2 linked regions of the Jilunia laotingensis genome follow. The protein of the gene in region 1 interacts with the protein of each later gene in a pairwise test. Links are inferred from orthologs where the notes say so. Each region holds a gene or a part of one and is shown on either strand. Other genes may lie near its edges. The genes, in order: recJ and H8744_RS09640.

Region 1 (8,548 bases):
TCAGTTCGAGTGCTTTCTTCATGTCCTCTATGGAGCCGTCTTTATCTCCGTTGAGGAGTTTGGCCCGTCCTCGTTCATGATAGGCAGCTCCGAAATTGGGGTTTAGGTCGATGGCTTCATCGAAAAGGGCGATAGCTTCGGATAGCTTCTTTTGCGTAATGAAAAGTTGTCCCAAGTAGAGATAAGCTTGTTCATTGAATGGATTCATTTCGGTGACATGAAGGTAATCCGCTTCCGCTTCTTCCGGTTTTCCTTCCGCTTCTTTCAGTTTTCCGTGGAGCAGGATACCTGCTTCTTCGTCCGGATTTTGGGCGAGGATAGCATCTATATCTTCGGAAGCTTCACTCAGTTGATTCATTTTCAGCAATGCTTCTGCACGCAACAGGCGTGCTTCGGTGAAATCATCTTTCAGAACGATCGCTTTGGTCAGGTGGGCTATGGTCATGAGATCGTTGCCCGCTCCATTCATGGCTTTGCCCAGCAGGTAATGTGCCATGGCGTTTCCTTCTTCCAGTTCGATGGCTTTTGTGGCAGCGGCTTCCATGCTTTCATAATCTTCCTGCATGTAGCAGACGTTGGCAATGGTAAGGAAAGTGGAAGTCAGTGTAGGTTCCATTTCAGCCATGCGGTTCAGTATTTCTCGGGCTTTATCCAATTCAGTCATTTGGATGTAAATCTGGCTCAGATATCCCATAGTTTCAAAATCCTCTTCAATGGCAAGGGCTTCGGTAAAACATTTCACGGCATAATCCGGCCGTCCCATGCGTTGCGCACGTAACCCGTCGTATTTGAAGATTTCAAAGTTCTTTTGATCAGCTTTCTGCTTTTCATTCTCCGGTGTGTCGGACTTTCCGGAGAAGAAAGATTTAAAGAAGTTTGGCATATGTATATGTGTTTATTTGATTCTGACTGCAAATGTAAGGAAAATAGTTTTGATAATGATACGGTTCAGTTCTATAAATCTTAGATGTGGTGAGAGGGTGCAAGCCTATTTATCCCATAGCATCCCGTCCCTCATTTCAATCTCTCCTTCTTCCAACAGATATTGGATGACTTGTGTCAGCACTTCTTTGTCTGTTTCTATTAGTTCTTCCACTTTGGCAGGGGTGAGGGGGGTGGCTTTCAGCAAATGGAGCAACTTTTCTTTCAATGCTTCGAAAGTCACGGTAGAGACCTCATCGCTGGTCCGGTGGCTGATGCATACATCGCATTGGCCGCAGTTATGCAGATTCTTTTCACCGAAGTATCGGAGGAGCATCCGGCTTCGGCAAGCTGTTTTCGAAGTGACATATTCCACCATGGCCTGTATGCGGGCTTCATAGCGTTTCCTGCGTTCCTCGTAGACGGAGGGTGGTATGTGCAGTCGGTTCAATTCCACGCGCTCGCGCGTATATATTATATAAGGTGTCTTTTTGTGTGGGATGTAGTCGATGATCCGGCGTTTGGAGATCATTACGAGAATGTTGTAGACTTGTTGGCGTGTCAATCCTGTCCGGACGGAAAGGGTATCTTCGCTGATATAAGCGTAATCAGTGAATAAACCGGTGTAAGAACGGAGGATGACTTGTATCAAGGCTTCCGCTTCTTTTCCCATCTCACGGAGTTTGTAAAGTTCTTCACGTCGCAGGGTGAACAAGATACGTGAAGCGTTGTCCTGTTCATCGGTATATTCCAGGTATCCGGCTTGGGTAAGTATCTTGAGGGCACTGTCTACCGGAACGGGAAAGTGCTTGAACTTCCGGCAAAACTCTTCAAGATTGAATTCCTTGGTGCATCCCAGTCCATCGCCCATCGCCATCTGGTAATAATATTGCAGATGCTCGTAGACGTCCTTGATGTAGCCTTTGTCGGGGAAGGTATCGGGAATACGTCTGTGTAGCGTGGCTTTATCCGATTTGGAATGGAGAATGACGGCATATGCCTTTTCTCCGTCACGTCCGGCACGTCCCGCTTCCTGGAAGTAGGCTTCGGGAGAGTCCGGCAGGTCTAAATGGATAACGATGCGGACATCCGGTTTGTCTATTCCCATTCCGAAAGCGTTGGTTGCCACCATGACACGCGATTCTCCGGATTGCCATCGCCTCTGGCGGAGGTCTTTGACGGCATTGTCCAGCCCGGCATGGTAAAACTCGGCTGTGATGCCTTCGTTGACCAGCAGTTCGGAAATTTCCTTGGTACGTCGTCGGCTACGGACGTAGACGATGGCGCTTCCCGTCATCCGGCGGAGGATGTGGAGAAGCTCGGCTGTTTTGTTTTCTGTCGGGCGGACGATGTAGGCTAGGTTTTTCCGTTCAAAGCTCATGCGGAACACGTTTTCCTGCTTGAACTTCAACCGCGTTTGGATGTCTTTTACCACTTCGGGAGTGGCTGTGGCTGTCAAGGCAAGTACAGGAATCCCGGGGAGTAGGTCGCGGATATCGGCTATCTTTAAGTAAGCCGGTCGGAAATCGTAACCCCATTGGGAGATGCAATGGCTCTCGTCCACGGTGATCATGCTCACCTTCATGGAACGAAGTTTGATTTTAAATATCTCTGTATCCAGTCGTTCGGGGGAGATATAGAGGAATTTGTAGTCACCGAAGATGCAGTTTTCCAGTGCGACCAGTATTTCCTGCCGGGTCATGCCGGAATAGATGGCTACGGCTTTTATGCCCCGTTGACGAAGATTTTGTACCTGGTCTTTCATCAAAGCGATGAGTGGGGTGATCACGATGCACAAGCCTTCTTTGGCGAGAGCCGGAACTTGGAAGGTGATTGATTTACCACCTCCTGTCGGCATCAGTCCCAGCGTGTCCCGTCCTTCTCCAATGCTGTTGATGATCTTTTCCTGGATTCCCCGGAAGGTGTCATATCCCCAGTATTGTTTGAGTATTTCCTGATAAGACATGGTATTCAATTAATAATTAATAATTAAAAATGAATAATGAACAACTCCTTCTTTCTTCGTTATTCATTATTCATTTTTAATTATTAATTAATCAGTTTTCTTCAATCGGCATGATGTCCTCTATCAGCAGCTGCACTTCTCCTCGCTTGTGCGTATTCTCTTCGATGGTGTAGCAGATGTCGAAGGAACGTTTGGTCTTGATGTAGCGTACATGCGAACTCTGTCCGAAGGCGATGCCGTTCATTACATTGTTGGACTTGTTGTCAACCAGTTCCAGTTTGATATGTTCCTGGTCACGGCCCACCACTTTGCTTGTTCCGTAGTCGTATACATGATGGGTGCAGAATACGGGTTTCTGGTTGTCAGGGCCGAAGGGGTTGAACTTCTTCAAATCGTTGTAGAACTTCGGAGTGATGTCCCGGAAGTCGATCTCCGCATCGATCTCTATTACGGCACTGGTCTGTTCGGGGAGGATATGTTCTGAAACGTAGCTTTCGAAGCGTTCCGTAAATGCAGCCACATTCTCTACTTTCATCGAGAGTCCTGCGGCATAAGTATGCCCCCCGAAGTTTTCAAGCAAATCCCGGCAATGTTCTATTGCCTTGTATACATCGAAACCTGAAACGGAACGTGCCGATCCGGTTGCCATGTCGTCCGTGCGCGTCAGTACAACCGCGGGACGGTAATAGATCTCCGTCAATCGTGAAGCCACGATGCCGATGACGCCTTTGTGCCATTCTTCGTTGTAGATCACGATGGAACGTCGGTCGGCCAATCCGTCAAGGTGCGCTACGATTTGGTTCGCTTCCTCGGTCATGCTCTTGTCCAAGTCTTTCCGCGTCTCATTGTACTGGTTGATCTGATTCGCTTTTTCGAGAGCCACAGAGAAATCCTTTTCTGTCAGCAAGTCCACCGCCTCTTTACCGTTTTGGATGCGCCCGGAAGCGTTGATGCGAGGCCCGATTTTGAATACGATGTCGCTCACGGTAATCTCTTTGTCCGCCAGTCCGCACACATCGATGATGGCTTTCATGCCCACACTCGGGTTGCTGTTCAACTGTTTCAGCCCGTGGTGTGCCAAGATGCGGTTTTCACCCATGATGGGTACTATGTCCGATGCGATGCTGACTGCCACCAGGTCGAGCAGCGGTATGAGATGGTGGAACTCGATGCCATTGCTGATGGCAAACGCCTGCATGAACTTGAAGCCTACCCCGCAACCCGAGAGGTGTTCGTAGGGGTATGTGTTATCGAGTCGCTTGGCGTTGAGAATGGCTACTGCGGGCGGCAACACATCATCCGGCACATGGTGGTCGCAGATGATGAAATCGATTCCTTTTTCTTTAGCGTACGTGATTTCGTCCACAGCCTTGATGCCGCAGTCGAGTACGATGATCAGGCTGACACCTGTTTCAACAGCATAGTCTATTCCTTTGTGGGACACGCCGTAGCCTTCGTTATAGCGGTCGGGGATGTAATAGTCCAGGTTTGAATAAAACTGTTGGATGAACTTGTAGACCAACGCCACAGCCGTTGTGCCGTCTACGTCATAATCTCCATAAATAAGAATACGTTCTTTCTTTCCCATTGCCTTGTTCAGACGTTCCACTGCCACGTCCATGTCCTCCATCAGGAATGGATCGTGTAGGTCGGGCAGTTGCGGCCGGAAGAATTTGCGGGCGTCATGCGCCCGTGTGATTCCCCGTTGCACCAGGAGTTGTCCGAGAATCGGGCTAATGCCTAATTCCTGAGCCAATATCTGGCTTGTCTCTGCCTGTTCTGATGTGATGGGTTGATAATTCCATTTGTGATTCATTTTATATATTGTTTTTTCTTTTTCTTTTCTCAGGGTGCTGGAAAGCCGTTGCTTCCCAACAAGCTGTAAAAGTACGAAAAAAAACAGTAAGCACAGGTGGAATGTGACGAAAATATTTCAGGGAGGGGAGTTTTCACTCCCCCTGAGCCGGCTGGCGGCTCGAAATGTATCTGGAATTGTTTAGAACTCGAAACCTACTTTCAAACCTAATGTCGTGAATAGGTAAGGCTTGGCATCGAAGAGCCAATCATCATCATCTTCCAGCAGGAGTTCGTCGCTGTCTTGAACAGCGAGTTCCAAAGATAGATGGACTGCCGTCTTTTTGGAAGTTGCAATGCGTGCGCCTAAAGCTAATGAGTAATGGACTCCTATCAAGTCGCCTACGGCACATCCTAGTTTCACATCTACGAATGGAGTTACTTTTTTATTCATGAAGTTGGCTCTGAAGTTCACAAAAATAGGTACACAAAAAGCTTCTCTGCCTGTATAGTAGTCCAAACCTACACCACCGCCCAGAAAGAAAAAGTTGTTGAACTGGAAGCCGTGGGAGGTGGATATCTCAAAATAATTGGAATTCACGTATTCGGAGTCGGGCAGGTCGGACGCTTCATCCCTGATAATAGTGCTTTTGCTATATTTGTGACCGGATATGTCGAAAGCATAACCTGCGTCAATAAATCCTCTGTACCCCCTTAAGGTTCTTCGTGATTGCAAGTGAGGATCTAAAGAAATGGATGTCGTTTTTGCTTTTTTCGTTTTCTTGATTTCAGTATAGGATTGTGGGTGACAGCTTAGGCTGAAGCTAAACAGTGCGATAAGGGAAAATATGATCTTTTTCATGCTCGTATGTTTTTGTAATTGGTTTTAGCTATCGTCTTATGTTAATGTGGTATTGGCTATCAATAAAAATAGTCCAAGCATACTAATTCTTACTTGTGTTTTCATAATCTAGCGATTTTCAGAGTTATATTCACGAAGTTCATATTTCACATCGAATTGTCCCTTTGTGAGGGTGATAAAGTCTTTAATATTGTCGGAATCATACAAAATGGCTTTATCAAATTCACCGCAAATGATGTGCTTTTCCTCATTTAAGAATGTTACATTTACATCTACAGAATCATTGACTGCGTATTTGTTACAAAACATATCGCAATGATTAATACCCTCTTTCAAATTAGTTGTGTCGAATCTAACACATAGATGTCCCATATCCTTATCTTCAAATTCTATAGAGATATCTAAATAATAAGCAGGCAACCACCCGATAGCAAAATTGTTATCAGATTCGATTCGTTTGGCGGTAACAAAGTCTGAGCCTTCTTTTCCCTTGGTGCCCTGCACTGCCAGCAACTTGCCATTTATATAGCAACCAAAGGTATTATTGCCTTCCATAGTCTTTTCGGGCATGTGTTTGAGATAAGGAGATTCTTCCTCGTAATCATCCCCTCCAAGCCATCTTTCTATCATACTTGTGCAACTAGAGAAAAGTAATAACATCGAGAATAAATAGATAAGTTTTTTCATGAGCAGTAGTTATTAAAAGTTATACATAGTTCCATAGAGTCACTTGCACTAATGCAATGCGTCAAAGATAAAAAATATATTTAGAGAAATCAAGAATTGTTATAGAAATCTGCTGAGATTTATTACTTTGTAAAATATTTATAAATATAATGGAAAATGTCATGTAGATATATGAACATCACCTTACTTTACCCAATTTTACAAAATTTGATCTCTTCCTCACCGATGAACGTCCAGTTCCTCACCGATGAACACGCGGTTCCTCACCGATGAATAGCCTCCTCCTCACCGATGAACAACCTGTTAAAATACAGATGATCAAACCTTATAAAATCATCAGGATATTTTTCCTTTTACCTATCTGAAAAACCTCTTCCGGAACTTTTAAACCCTTCTCAACCCTTCCCTTCTCAACCCTTTCTTCTCAAATCCCTTCCTTCATATTTGCAAATGGCGTTGATCCACTCTTCGGTAAGAGGCTTTGATACATGATTTTCCAGATCGAAGGTTACCATTACGGAGTTGCAGATGCATTTCACCTCGTTGGTCTCTAAATCGATGACCCGTTGTGTCAGGTGGAAACTTTTCGTTCCTATTTCGGAAACTGCCGTCTGTACGGCGATATGGTCGGTGGCAAAGATTTGTGCCAGAAAATCGGCTTCTATATGGACAACGACGATGCCGTCTTTTTCCCAGTCAACGTGCGGGCAGACGGAAGCGAAATATTCCGTTTTGCCTAAGTCATAAAAAGAGAAGTAAACGGTATTGTTGACGTGACCGAATTTGTCTACATCATTGAAGCGTAGTTGTATAGGCAGGGTATGGTTAAACTGAATTTCTTCCATTTGTTTTCTCTTAAACTTTGTTATTACGGTACAAAAGTAGTACTTTTGCGCGTTAAACTCACCAGATATAAAATCAAGAAATGATAGAAGATATTAAAAAAGCTTGTCAGGTGATGCGGGAGGGAGGAGTCATTCTTTATCCTACCGACACCGTATGGGGAATCGGGTGCGATGCCACGAACCCGGATGCAGTACGCCGCGTGTACGAGATCAAGAAACGTGCCGACAGCAAGGCCATGCTCGTACTGGTGGACTCGCCCGTGAAAGTGGACTTTTACGTCGCTGATGTACCCGATGTGGCGTGGGACCTCATCGAATTGGCCGATAAGCCGCTCACCATTATTTATGGCGGTGCGCGTAACCTTGCCGAGAATCTCCTTGCCGAGGACGGCAGCGTGGGTATCCGTGTGACGAACGAAGAGTTCTCCCGCCGCCTCTGCCAGCAGTTCCGTAAAGCCATCGTCTCCACGTCCGCCAATATCAGCGGACAGCCCGGAGCTGCCAATTTCAACGAGATCAGCGAGGAAGTAAAATCGCAGGTCGATTATATCGTCGGCTACCGTCAGGACGACAGGAACCGTCCGAAACCATCGAGTATAATTAAATTAGAAAAGGGCGGAGTCATTAAAATTATCCGTGAGTAAATCAGGGCATGGAGAAAGAAAAAATTAGTCTTATACAGCACTTTATTCATTGGCGTGAGGATCATATCAAGGAAAAGCAGTTCATCCTGATATTGAGCTTTCTCGCGGGCATCTTCACCGCCATAGCGGCATTGATACTGAAGAACTTTATCCACTGGATACAAGATTTCCTGACCGACAACTTCGACACGACGGAAGCCAACTACCTTTATCTGGTCTATCCGGTGATCGGTATTTTCCTGTCGGGATGGTTTGTCCGCAACATAGTGAAAGACGATATCGGACACGGGGTTACGAAAATCCTTTATGCCATCTCCCGTCGTCAGGGGCGCATTAAGCGGCATAACATCTGGTCGTCGATTATCGCCAGCGGCATTACCATCGGTTTCGGTGGGTCGGTCGGGGCGGAGGCGCCTATCGTGCTGACGGGTTCTGCCATCGGCTCCAATCTCGGAAGCGTGTTCAAAATGGAACACCGCACGCTGATGCTCTTGGTCGGTTGTGGCGCTGCCGGTGCAATCGGTGGCATCTTCAAAGCTCCGATTGCCGGACTGGTATTCACCCTGGAGGTTTTGATGATCGACCTGACCATGACTTCACTTTTGCCGTTGCTTATTTCCGCTGTGACAGCGGCCACGGTGTCTTACATCACTACCGGTACGGAAGCCATGTTCAAGTTCCATCTCGACCAGGCATTCGAGCTGGAGCGTATCCCCTACGTCATCCTTTTGGGGATATTCTGCGGGCTGGTTTCACTCTATTTCACCCGCGCCATGTACTCGGTGGAGGGTGTGTTCGGCAAACTTAAGAATCCTTACAAGAAGCTCGC
Region 2 (8,495 bases), 210 kb from region 1 along the record:
AACGAAGGCTTCAAGGTAAAACCTTTCTATCGAATGGAAGATTTGGAAGGGCTGAAAACGACCGATGCTCTTCCCGGAGAATTTCCTTATTTAAGGGGCACTAAGAAAAACAACAATGAGTGGTTCGTTCGTCAGGAAATTAAAGTAGAATGTCCGAAAGAAGCTAATGCAAAGGCGTTGGATATCTTGAATAAAGGTATTGATTCTCTTTCCTTCCATGTAAAAGCATCCGATCTGAATGCCGAGTACATCGAAACTTTATTGAAAGATATTTGTGCGGAATGTGTAGAGCTAAACTTTGCTACTTGTCAGGGGCATGTGGTTGAACTGGCTAATCTATTAGTTGCTTATTTCCAGAAGAAAGATTATGATTTGACAAAACTGCAAGGTTCTATCAATTATGACTACTTCGATAAGATGTTGGCCAAAGGCAAGGAAAAGGGTGATATGGTACAGACAGCGAAAGCTTTGATTGAAGCCACTGCCCAGTTGCCGAAATATCGTGTGCTGAATGTCAATGCCTTGACGTTGAATAATGCCGGTGCTTACATCTCTCAAGAATTGGGATATGCACTCGCATGGGGAAATGAATATATGACCCAGTTGACCGAAGCCGGACTTCCTGCTGCACTTGTTGCCAAGAAGATTAAATTCAATTTCGGTATCAGTTCCAATTACTTCCTTGAGATCGCTAAGTTCCGTGCTGCCCGTATGTTGTGGGCAAATATCGTGGCTTCATACAATCCTGAATGTCTACGCGATTGCGAGAACAAAGGCCCGAAGGGTGAATGCCGTTGTGCTGCCAAGATGCGGATACATGCAGAAACTTCTACTTTTAACCTGACTTTGTTTGATGCGCATGTTAATCTGTTACGTACACAGACTGAAGCCATGTCGGCTGCATTAGGCGGTGTGGATTCCATGACGGTTGTTCCTTTCGATAAGACATATGAGACTCCGGATGATTTCTCCGAACGTCTGGCTCGTAATCAACAATTGTTATTGAAAGAAGAATCGCATTTTGATAAAGTGATTGACCCGGCTGCAGGTTCTTATTATATTGAAAACCTAACGGTATCCATCGCTAAGCAGGCATGGGAATTATTCCTGTCTGTCGAAGAAAAAGGCGGTTTTTATGCTGCTGTAAAGGCTGGAACTGTTCAGGCTGCCGTAAACGAGAGCAATAAAGCTCGTCATAAAGCAGTGGCACAACGTCGCGAAATACTATTGGGAACCAATCAATTCCCGAACTTCAATGAAAAAGCAGGTGACAAGAGACCGGTTGAGGCGAAATGTTGCTGTGGCGGACACGATACTTGCGAAAAAGATGTCGCAACACTGAATTTTGACCGTGCTGCCAGTGAATTCGAAGCGTTACGTCTTGAAACCGAAGCATCCGGTAAACGTCCGAAAGCATTTATGCTTACTATCGGTAATTTGGCTATGCGCCAGGCTCGTGCCCAGTATTCTTGCAATTTCTTGGCTTGTGCCGGATATGAGGTAGTTGATAATCTCGGTTTCGAAACCGTTGAGGCCGGTGTAGAAGCAGCGATGGCTGCTAAGGCTGATATCGTTGTGATTTGTTCTAGCGATGATGAATATGCACAGTATGCTATTCCTGCATTCAACGCTCTGAACGGCCGTGCTTTGTTTATCGTTGCCGGTAATCCTGAATGTGCTGAAGAGCTGAAAGCAGCCGGTATCGAGAACTTCATCCATGTACGTGTCAACGTGCTTGAAACACTTAAAGAGTTCAACGCTAAATTATTGAAGTAAGATGAGAAAAGATTTTAAAAACTTAGATATCTACGCAGCATTCCAGCCCGCCAACGGAGCTGAATGGCAAAAGGCTAACGGAATCGAAGCTAACTGGAAGACTCCGGAACACATCTGCGTGAAGCCTGTTTATACAAAAGAAGACCTTGAAGGAATGGAGCATTTGGAATATGCTGCCGGACTTCCTCCATATCTGCGTGGTCCGTATTCAGTGATGTATACTCTTCGTCCTTGGACCATCCGTCAGTATGCCGGATTCTCCACTGCAGAGGAATCAAATGCATTCTATCGCCGTAACCTTGCTTCCGGACAGAAAGGTTTGTCAGTGGCATTCGACTTGGCTACTCACCGTGGCTACGACCCAGATCATGAACGTGTAGTTGGTGATGTAGGTAAAGCCGGTGTGTCTATCTGTTCGCTTGAGAATATGAAGGTTTTGTTCGATGGCATTCCTTTGAATAAAATGTCGGTATCCATGACCATGAACGGTGCCGTACTTCCGATTATGGCATTCTATATCAACGCAGGATTGGAGCAAGGTGCCAAACTTGAAGAGATGGCAGGTACTATCCAGAACGATATCTTAAAAGAATTCATGGTGCGTAACACTTACATCTATCCGCCTGCATTCTCAATGAAGATTATTTCCGATATCTTTGAGTATACTTCACAGAAGATGCCGAAGTTCAACTCCATCTCCATTTCCGGTTATCACATGCAGGAAGCAGGTGCTACGGCAGATATCGAGTTGGCATATACGTTGGCTGACGGCTTGGAATATCTTCGTGCCGGAACGGCTGCAGGTATCGATATCGATGCTTTCGCTCCGCGTCTGTCATTCTTCTGGGCTATCGGAACTAATCACTTCATGGAGATTGCCAAAATGCGTGCCGCACGTATGCTTTGGGCTAAGATCGTGAAACAGTTCAATCCGAAGAACCCGAAATCATTGGCATTGCGTACTCACTGCCAGACTTCCGGTTGGTCGCTGACCGAACAAGATCCGTTCAACAATGTAGGACGTACTTGTATCGAAGCTATGGCTGCTGCGCTCGGACATACTCAGTCATTGCATACCAACGCATTGGATGAGGCTATTGCCCTGCCGACTGATTTCTCCGCCCGTATTGCACGTAATACTCAGATTTATATTCAGGAAGAAACTTATGTTTGCAAGAACGTTGACCCATGGGGCGGTTCTTACTACGTGGAAACCCTGACGAATGAATTAGCTCATAGTGCTTGGGAGCATATTCAGGAAATTGAAAAGCTGGGAGGTATGGCAAAGGCTATCGAAACCGGTATTCCAAAGATGCGTATCGAAGAAGCAGCAGCTCGTGCCCAGGCTCGTATTGACTCCGGATCACAGACGATTGTCGGAGTGAACAAATACCGTCTGGAGAAAGAAGCTCCGATCGATATTCTTGAAATCGATAATACTGCTGTTCGTCTGGAACAGATTGAGAACCTGAAACGTTTGAAAGAAGGCCGTAACCAGGCAGAGGTAGACAAGGCGCTGGCTGCCATCACCGAATGTGTGAAGACAGGCAAGGGTAATTTGCTCGAACTGGCTGTAGAAGCAGCCCACGTTCGTGCTACACTGGGTGAAATCTCATCTGCTTGCGAACAAATAGTAGGACGTTATAAAGCAATAATCAGAACGATATCAGGCGTGTATTCATCAGAAAGCAAAGGTGACGCTGACTTCAAGCGTGCCTGCGAACTCACCGAGAAGTTTGCGAAGAAAGAGGGTCGTCAACCCCGTATTATGATTGCCAAGATGGGACAGGACGGTCACGACCGCGGTGCCAAAGTTGTGGCAACCGGTTATGCTGACTGCGGTTTTGATGTGGATATGGGACCGTTGTTCCAGACTCCTGCCGAGGCTGCCCGCGAAGCTGTGGAAAACGACGTTCATGTAGTAGGTGTTTCTTCACTGGCTGCTGGACACAAGACGTTGGTTCCGCAAATCATTGAAGAGTTGAAGAAGTTAGGTCGTGAAGATATTGTAGTTATTGCCGGTGGCGTAATCCCTGCGCAGGACTATGACTTCCTCTATAAAGCTGGTGTGGCTGCCATCTTTGGTCCCGGAACTCCGGTGGCTAAAGCTGCTTGCCAGATTCTTGAAATCCTGATGGACGAAGAATAAAAACAAGTCTTTAATATGTTAAAATAAGGGCGGGGTATTGTAAAATGCCTCGCCCTCTTTATTAAAGAATGTTGTATCTGATGCTTTTATGACCTCATAGTTTGCTAATTTGCAAGAAATCCCTACCTTTGCAATGTGTTTTTCATAGTATTAGATTTAAGGTTAACAAAGGTTGGAGTACAGCGGTACTCCTTTTTTTTTGCCCATACCTTAAAATTATCTACCTTTGCACGGTTTAATAATGAATAAAGAATGATAGTTTGCATTGCCGAAAAGCCCTCTGTGGCGCGTGATATAGCCGACATACTCGGAGCCAGGACCAAAAAAGAAGGATATATTGAAGGGAACGGATACCAAGTGACATGGACATTCGGTCATCTTTGTACACTGAAGGAGCCGCACGAATATTCTGCCGGATGGAAGTCGTGGAGTTTGGGCAGTTTGCCTATGATTCCGCCACGTTTCGGAATCAAACTGATTGAAAACCCAACCTACGAAAAGCAATTCCATATCATTGAAGGCCTTATGCAGCAAGCCGACGAAATCATCAACTGTGGTGATGCCGGCCAAGAGGGAGAATTGATCCAACGGTGGGTGATGCAAAAAGCGGGAGTTCGTTGCCCGGTAAAGCGGCTTTGGATTTCCTCATTGACGGAGGAAGCTATCAAGGAAGGATTTGCCAAATTGAAAGATCAGTCCGATTTTCAACCCTTGTATGAAGCAGGCATGAGCCGTGCCATCGGTGACTGGTTGCTGGGTATGAACGCAACCCGTCTTTATACGGTTAAATATGGGCAAAACCGTCAGGTGCTTTCCATCGGGCGTGTACAAACACCGACTTTAGCATTGATTGTGAATCGCCAACAAGAGATTGAGAATTTTCAACCCAAGCAATATTGGGAACTGAAGACTGTCTATCGGGATACCACTTTTTCAGCCCTTATTCGTAAGAGCGATGAAGAACTGGCAGCTGAGGAAGAGAAATCAGGTGGAAAGGTGAAACGAACCGAGAACCCAGGTATCGATCCCATTGCCAGCAGCGAGGAAGGAGCCGCTTTGGTGGAACGTATCAAAGACTTGCCTTTCACAGTGACTTCTGTCGCCAAAAAAGATGGCAAGGAATATGCCCCCCGTTTGTTCGACCTTACCTCCCTACAGGTAGAGTGTAATAAGAAATACGCTTATTCGGCAGACGAAACCTTAAAACTGATCCAATCGCTATACGAAAAGAAGGTGACGACTTATCCGCGTGTCGATACGACTTTCCTTAGTGATGATATTTATCCCAAATGTCCTGCTATATTAAAAGGATTGCGTGATTATGAAATCCATACGGCATCGCTTGAGGGTACGAAGCTGCCTAAGTCTAAAAAGGTGTTCGACAGTTCGAAAGTGACCGATCACCACGCTATCATTCCAACGGGTGTTTATCCGCAGAATCTGACGGACATGGAGCGCAAGGTTTTCGATCTGATTGCCCGGCGGTTTATCGCAGTGTTCTACCCGGATTGTAAGATATCCACCACTACGGTGATGGGTGAAGTCGATGCGATTGAATTTAAAGTGACGGGTAAACAAATTATTGACCCGGGTTGGCGTGTAGTCTTTGCCAAGGAGGTGAATGATGCATCAGACGAGAAAGAGGGTGAAGAGGAAAATGTACTGCCTGCTTTTGTGAAAGGCGAAAACGGGCCTCATATACCTAATCTGGCGGAAAAGTGGACGCAACCTCCCCGTCCTTATACCGAAGCGACCTTGCTGAGGGCAATGGAAACGGCAGGTAAGCTGGTCGATAATGATGAATTACGTGATGCGTTGAAGGAGAACGGTATAGGCCGTCCGTCTACTCGTGCTGCTATTATTGAGACGCTTTTTAAACGCAATTATATCCGTAAGGAAAGGAAAAACTTGATAGCGACCCCGACCGGGGTGGAATTGATCGGACTTATTCATGAAGAGCTGCTGAAGTCTGCCGAACTGACGGGTATCTGGGAAAAGAAACTTCGTGAGATAGAAAAGAAAACATATAATGCTCGCCAGTTTTTGGAAGAGTTGAAACAGATGGTAGGTGAGATCGTGATGAGTGTTTTGAGCGATAATACCAACCGTCGTATCACGATCCAGGAGGCGGTACAGGCAGCACCGGAGAAAGAGAAAAAGGAAACAAAAAAACGGGTTCGGAAACTGTCTGCACCCAAAGAGAAAAAAAAGGATGGGGTGGCGGTAGCTTCTTCCGCTGATTCGTTGGAAGGAAAAATATGCCCGGTCTGTGGGAAAGGCGTCATTTTGAAAGGGAATAAAGCTTACGGTTGTTCGGAATGGAAGAACGGATGTACTTTCCGTCAGTCTTTTGATTCGGAAGGTTGATATTGTCGATTTCGGGCGACTTCTATTTTTGCTCGTCAGGTACGTTTGAATATTCTGAGGTTACTTTTGTGTTTTATCTGTTGAGAATTATTCTTCACCCTTGTGGAAGGGTGGCTTGCAAAGACTTTGTATAATATTGAATAATCTAAAAAATAAATCATTGATAATCAGATGATATTGATGGCTATTTTACCTCGGTGATCAACGACCTCTTCCTCGGTGATGAACAGCCCCTTCATCGGTGACTAAGCCGCCCTTCATCGGTGATCTCCAAGGTAGTCCCCGGTGATGGAGAATATCAGGAATGCCGGACACTCGTCCATGTAAACATTATTCTTTGGATCCGATCTAAAGAGACGAGAGAAGAATGCTCTATCCCCTCCTTCAACGAACCATGTTTCGGGTTAGCCACTGCTTTTTATGTTTCTTCCTGACAATAAATCAAGCCTATTTAAGTTTATATATTCAGTATGTTCCGCAATTTCATTTATTATATACTTGTCCTTTTACTATTTACTTCCTGTGGTGCAGGGCGTAGTCTGAAGAAAGCCGAGCAAAGTTATGCACGCGGTGAGTATTTTGATGCCGCGAAATATTATAGAAAGGCTTATGCCGCCACTCCTGCAAAACAACGGAAACAGCGCGGTGTGATAGCTTATAAGATGGCGGATTGTTACCGCCTTATCAATTATACAGTACGTGCAAAGGGGGCTTATATGAATGCCATCCGTTACAATTATCCCGATTCGATCACCTTTTTTTATCTCGCTGAAAGCCAACGGAAAAACGGAGAATATAAGCCCGCTGCCGCTTCATATAAGACTTATCTCGACTTTCGCCCGAATGATACGCTGGCATTGAACGGTTTGATATCCTGCCAGTTGGCGCAGAAATGGAAGGAGCATCCTACGCGATATACCGTGAAGCGTGTCCCCATCTTCTTTTCCCGTCGTGCGGATTACTCCCCCATGTATGCCGGAGAAGATGCGGATATTCTGTACTTCACTTCTACCCGAAACGAAGCAAAAGGGAATGACCTGAATGGCATAACCGGCATGAAAAGTGCCGATATATTCCAGTCGAAGCTTGACGAGAAGAAGAACTGGCAGAAGCCCGAACCGCTGGAGTCGGAAGTCAACAGCGAATATGAAGACGGTGCCTGCACCTTTTCTGCGGACGGGAAAACGATGTACTTCACCCGTTGCCGTACCTCTCCCGAATCACCGGTATATGCCGAAATATATTCATCTGCCCGTACGGGAGCCAATTGGGGAACACCGACCAAGTGTGCCATATTGAACGACTCGCTTTCTTCCGTTGCCCACCCTGCCATGTCTCCTGTCGGTGATTTCCTTTATTTTGTCTCCGATATGCCCGGAGGCTATGGCGGACTTGACCTCTGGCGTATCAATGTAGTGCAAGATGGTTTCGGATATGTTGATAATCTCGGGCCGGAAATCAATACTGCCGGAGATGAAATGTTCCCTACTTTCGGACCGAAAGGGGAACTGTACTTTTCCTCCAACGGCCATCCCGGTATGGGAGGACTTGATATCTTCCGGGCTGTACAGGATACGCTGTCAGGGAAATGGAAAGTTGAGAACATGCGTTCACCCCTGAATTCAGCGAGTGATGATTTCGGAATGACCTTCGAGCCGGGACATCCGCGTGGATTCTTCTCCTCCAACCGGGGGGATGCCCGTGGTTGGGATCATATCTACAGTTTTGAACTTCCCGAAGTCAATCACGTCCTTACGGGTTGGGTGTATGATAAAGAAGGCGATCCTTTGCCTGATGCCTTGGTGACTATAGTCGGTGATGACGGTACATATTTGAAAATCAACGTAAAGAAGGATGGCTCTTTCGTGCAACAGCTCACTCCGGGGCAACGTTATGTCATGTTGGCCTCTTGTCGCGGCTTTCTGAACGGGAAGCAGGAGTTGACTACCGATACTGCGCAGGTAGATCGCAATTATGAAGCAGAGTTTCCGTTGGCATCCATCACGCGTCCGGTACTGATAGAGAATATCTTTTATGAATTCGACCGTGCCGACCTGACACCGGCTTCTACTACCGCACTGGACGAGCTTATCCGTCTGTTGAATGACAACCCGAACGTGACCATCGAACTGGCCGCCCACTGTGACTATAAAGGCAATGATGCATATAATGAGCGTTTGTCTCAAAGGCGTGCCGAGTCGGT

What was found.
Region 2: the proteins of recJ (region 1) and H8744_RS09640 interact in binary tests that used the Escherichia coli proteins (3 or more experiments, as listed by UniProt). The link is inferred for Jilunia laotingensis from one-to-one orthologs.

The regions. Positions count from the first base shown.
Region 1 is NZ_JACRTF010000001.1:2,306,256-2,314,803, forward strand. What follows is about bases 2,342-5,329. They hold recJ (single-stranded-DNA-specific exonuclease RecJ), read right to left. Parts: upstream 4,704-5,329; coding sequence 2,979-4,703; downstream 2,342-2,978. Other genes in these bases: H8744_RS08740 (RecQ family ATP-dependent DNA helicase), read right to left, coding at 2,342-2,887; H8744_RS08750 (hypothetical protein), read right to left, coding at 4,884-5,329. In the rest of the region: H8744_RS08735 (tetratricopeptide repeat protein), read right to left, coding at 1-883; more of H8744_RS08740, read right to left, coding at 989-2,341; more of H8744_RS08750, read right to left, coding at 5,330-5,543; H8744_RS08755 (Riean_0653 family protein), read right to left, coding at 5,652-6,230; H8744_RS08760 (acyl-CoA thioesterase), read right to left, coding at 6,641-7,075; H8744_RS08765 (L-threonylcarbamoyladenylate synthase), read left to right, coding at 7,156-7,719; H8744_RS08770 (chloride channel protein), read left to right, coding at 7,728-8,548. UniProt on the Escherichia coli protein: Single-stranded-DNA-specific exonuclease.
Region 2 is NZ_JACRTF010000001.1:2,517,362-2,525,856, forward strand. The notes cover bases 3,800-6,734. They hold H8744_RS09640 (DNA topoisomerase 3), read left to right. Parts: upstream 3,800-4,177; coding sequence 4,178-6,292; downstream 6,293-6,734. Other genes in these bases: scpA (methylmalonyl-CoA mutase), read left to right, coding at 3,800-3,925. Also shown: mutA (methylmalonyl-CoA mutase small subunit), read left to right, coding at 1-1,776; more of scpA, read left to right, coding at 1,778-3,799; PorE family type IX secretion system protein, read left to right, coding at 6,763-8,495.